DNA from 2 places in the Kitasatospora sp. NPDC043950 genome. Region 2 is predicted to be linked to the other one. Evidence: riboswitches for the same ligand, from Rfam matches in the RefSeq annotation. Region 2 holds a riboswitch; the other holds the start of a gene.

Evidence for each region. A riboswitch is a leader RNA that binds a small molecule or an ion and turns the genes downstream of it on or off. The one in region 2 is predicted to bind glycine.
Region 1: linked by a shared signal. The riboswitch ahead of gcvT (glycine cleavage system aminomethyltransferase GcvT) and the one ahead of gcvP (aminomethyl-transferring glycine dehydrogenase) in region 2 are both predicted to bind glycine.

Annotation. Positions count from the first base shown of each region.
Region 1 covers NZ_JBWKER010000007.1:39,893-42,085, reverse strand. The annotation lists gene gcvT (glycine cleavage system aminomethyltransferase GcvT) at 1-1,056, opposite strand, end outside; glycine riboswitch at 1,258-1,363, opposite strand; gene AC07BF_RS06840 (enhanced serine sensitivity protein SseB C-terminal domain-containing protein) at 1,566-2,193, shown strand, end outside.
Region 2 covers NZ_JBWKER010000024.1:102,346-104,538, forward strand. The annotation lists gene gcvP (aminomethyl-transferring glycine dehydrogenase) at 1-917, opposite strand, end outside; glycine riboswitch at 1,022-1,153, opposite strand; glycine riboswitch at 1,155-1,258, opposite strand; partial or broken gene AC07BF_RS18090 (PRC-barrel domain-containing protein) at 1,482-1,844, shown strand.

The sequences.
Region 1 (2,193 bases), on a different contig from region 2:
GGCCGCGTCCACGTAGGCGATCGCGATCGGCCGGCCCAGGGTCGGGGACGGGGCGCCCGAGGTGATCCGGCCGATCGGGGCGCCGTCGGCGGAGACCACGGTGTACTCGGCGCGCGGGACGCGCTTGCCCTCGGAGACCAGGCCGACCAGCACCCGCGGCGGGTTGGCCTCGGCCTCGGCGGCGGCCTTCTCCAGCGCCTTGCGGCCGACGAAGGTGCCCTCGTTGGTGGTCTTGTCGAAGCGCACGACCCGGCCCAGGCCCGCGTCGAACGGGGTCAGGTCGGTGGAGAGCTCGTGCCCGTACAGCGGCATGCCGGCCTCCAGGCGCAGCGTGTCGCGGCACGACAGGCCGCACGGGACCAGGCCGCGGCCCTCGCCGGCGGCGGTCAGCGCCTGCCAGACCCCCTCGGCGTCGCCCGGGTTGCAGAAGATCTCGAAGCCGTCCTCGCCGGTGTAGCCGGTCCGGGCGAGCAGCACGTCGCGGCCGGCGACCTGGGCCGGGAGGATCGCGTAGTACTTCAGGCCGGGCAGGTCGGCGTCGGTGGTCCCGGCCAGGATCGCGGTGGCCTCCGGGCCCTGGACGGCGATCAGCGCGTAGGTGTCGCGGTCGTCCGTGACGACGGCGTCGAAGCCCTTGGCGCGGGCGATCAGCTCGTCCAGCACCAGCTGGGCGTTGGAGGCGTTGGCGACGACCAGGAAGGCGTCCTCGCGCAGGCGGTAGACGATCAGGTCGTCCAGGATGCCGCCGTCCTCGGCGCAGATCATGGTGTAGCGGGCGCGCAGCACGCCCAGCGCGGAGACGAAGCCGACCAGCGCGTGGTCCAGCATCTCGCCGGCCTGCTGGCCGGTGACGGTGATCTCGCCCATGTGGGAGAGGTCGAACAGTCCGGCCCGGGTGCGGACGGCGAGGTGTTCCTCGCGCTCGCTGCCGTAGCGCAGCGGCATGTCCCAGCCGGCGAAGTCGGTCATGGTCGCGCCGAGGGCGCGGTGCAGCGCGTCGAGCGCGGTGAGGCGGAGGGACGACATGGCCTGGAACTCCTCGGTCTGGGCACTCATGGGTGCACGCGCCGGAACCGGACCCGCTCGGGGGCCGACCCTGCGCGCGGGCATGCGGCGGCGTGGGTCTCCCCATCTGTCGTCGAACCTGAGAGCTTCACCGCCCACCTGCCCGCAGCTGTTTCCAGCATCCAGGACAGCATGGTGGCTTGCACCGTGGGTGGGCGCGCGACAGGGCCGTGCGCCACTTTCCAGATGTGCCTAACCCGTGCGGTAAGGGGGCCTGAGAGATTCCGGGGAGGAGTTGCTCCTTCGGCGCCGGCTGTGCCGCCTGACGGGGCACTCCGGGCTCTCCCGCGCGGGTTCGAGCGGCCGGTATGGAGTTGTCGGTCCGCCGGCGCGCCGCGCCGTCGAACGCGCACATCATGGCACGTCCGCGCCGACGACGGGAGAGGGGACCCGGTCACACCGCGCCACCGCGAACCGGCGCCCCCGGGGCGTGCGCCCTAGACTGCTGCGCGTCGGCGCAGCAGAGGGCGGCCGACCGGCAGAGGGCGGATCAGGCGCGCATGGGGTACCCGGTGGAGCAGCAGCAGGGGTGGGGCGGGCCGGAGTCGGCGCCGCCGGGCGGCGGGTGGCCGGCCAACGAGCTGGAGCAGGTGCTGACCGCCGCGCTGGGCGATCCGGGTGCGACGCCGCGGGTGATCGAGGTGCTGGCCCGCAGCCAGGTGTGGATCCCGCTGCCGGCCGGCGGCGACCCGCGGGGGCCCGCGCTGGACCTGCCGACCATCGAGCTGGCCGGCGAGCCGTACGTGCCGGTGTTCTCCTCGCAGGAGGTGTTCCTGCGGCAGGCGCCGGGGATGGCCTTCGCGGTGGCGCCGGTCTGGGAGTTCGCCCGCGGGCTGCCGCTGGGCGTGGGCATCGCGGTCAACCCGGAGGCGGCGGTGGGCATCCCGGTGCCGCCGCAGGGTGTGGCGGAGCTGCGGCGCGGCCCGCGCGAGGAGCGCCTGGCCGACCAGGAGCAGAGCCAGAGTCAGAACCAGAACCAGAACCAGAACCAGGGACAGGGCCCGGAGGCGCCGACCGGTGGCCGGGTGGCGCTGCGCGAGCCGGTGCCGGGGGAGGACCCGGAGCACTTCCTGGCCGCCTGCCGGGCCGAACTGTCCGCCCTGCCCGGAGTGTTGACCGCGCGCCGGG
Region 2 (2,193 bases):
TCGGCGCGCACCGACAGGTAGCCGGCGTGCGGGCCGCCGAAGCCCATCGGCACGCCGAAGCGCTGCGAGGTGCCGCAGGCGATGTCGGCGCCGAGCGAGCCCGGCGAGGCGAGCAGGGTCAGCGCCAGCAGGTCGGCGGCGACCGCGACGATCGCTCCGAGGCCGTGCGCCTGCTCGATGACCGGGGTGAGGTCGCGGACCACACCGGTGGCGCCCGGGTACTGGAGCAGCACGCCGAAGACGCCGCGCTCGGCGATCTCGGCCGGGATGCCCTCGGACAGGTCGGCGACGACGACCTCGACACCGGTCGGCACCGCGCGGGTGTTGATCACCGCGGTGGTCTGCGGCAGGGTCTCGGCGTCGACCAGGAAGACGCCGCCCTTAACCTTGGTGACGCGGCGGGCGAGCGCCATCGCCTCGGCGGCCGCCGTGCCCTCGTCGAGCAGCGAGGAGCCGGAGGTCGGCAGGCCGGTCAGGTCGGAGACCAGGGTCTGGAAGTTGAGCAGCGCCTCCAGGCGGCCCTGGGAGATCTCCGGCTGGTACGGCGTGTAGGCGGTGTACCAGGCCGGGTTCTCCATGACGTTGCGCAGGATCACCGGCGGGGTGAAGGTGCCGTAGTAGCCCAGGCCGATCATCGGCTGGAGCACCTGGTTGCGGCTCGCCAGCTCGCGCAGTTCGGCGAGCACCTGCGCCTCGCTGCGGCCGCCGGGCAGGTCCAGGCCGGTGATGGAGCGGATCGCCTCGGGAACGGCGGTGGCGGCGAGTTCGTCCAGCGAGCCGTAGCCGATGGACGCCAGCATCTTCTGCTGCGCGGCGTCGTCGGGGCCGATGTGGCGGTTCTCGAAGGGGCTGGCCAGCTCAAGCTCGGTGAGGGTCGAGGCGCCGGTGGGGCGTCCCGCGTTCGGCTGGGCGTTCATGGTGGTCGAGGCCTCCTGGTCACGGACCGGCGGGGGTGCGCACGCCGACCGGCCGGAGCCGCTGCGGACAGCGGCTCGACCCGGGCGGGCGAACCCGACAGGCCTCCCCCTCTGTCATCGGGACCTGAGAGCTTCACCCGCACGGCGCGCTGTGGGCACGCCGCCGGCTTGCACCGTCGGTGAGGGTGGTGCCCGTCGACTCCCTGCCGACGGTCCTGCCCTGCTTTCCAGAGTGACCTACCCCACACGGTACGGATGCCTGAGAGATTCCGGGGAGGAGTTGCTCCTTCGGCGCCCCGACCAGCGCTTTCCGTGGCCGGGGACTCTCCCGAGCGGGCTCGGCGGTCGCCGCCCAGGGTACCAGCGGCAGGCCCCCTGATCACGGTCGCGTCGGGTCGCTCGGGGTCTACGCGCGTCCCCCGGACGGTCCAGCCCGGAGCCCGTCCGGCGCACCCCGGTCGCGCCCGTCCGATTCATGGCCTTTGGTGTGAAGTGGCAGGCGGAACGGGTGCTCCGGCCACGGTCCTGCGGGAGTTCCGCAGGCGCAGCGCACTGGAGGAAAGAGTGCAAACCGATATCGATCCCCGGGACCTCATCGGCCACAAGGCGGTCGACCGCAACGGAGACAAGATCGGCACGGTCGACGAGGTCTACCTGGACGACGCCACCGGCCAGCCGGAGTGGGCAGCCGTCCGGACCGGCATCTTCGGCCGGGACGCCTTCGTCCCGCTCACCACCAGCGAGTTCTCCGGCGACGAGCTCCGGGTGCCGTACGACAAGTCGCTGGTGAAGGAGTCGCCGGACTTCGGCGTCGGCCAGCACCTGTCGCCCGCCCAGGAGCTCCAGCTCTACCGCTACTACGGCCTGGACACCCCGGCGAACGGCCGCCCGGTCGGCCGGGACAGTGACCGCCCGGTCGGTCGGGACGGCGACCGGCCCGTCAGTCGTGAGGGTGACCGGCCGGCCGGCCACGAGAGTGACCGCCCGGTCGGCCGGGACGGCGGCCGACCCGCGCGCCCCGACCTCGACTTCGGCACCACCTCGGCGGCCGAGCCCGTGAAGCCCATCGCCTTCCACTCCCTCGACCCCGCCCCGACCACCACCCCTGCCGACCCCACCGGCACCGCGACGGAGGTCAGCGTGCGGACCCTCAACACCCCCGCACCCGCGGCCGCCCCCACGACGACCGAGCCCAAGCCGCAACCCGCCCCGATCGTGACGACCACCGCGACCACGAACTCGGCCGTGGCCCCGCCGGCCTCGGAGCGCTCGACCG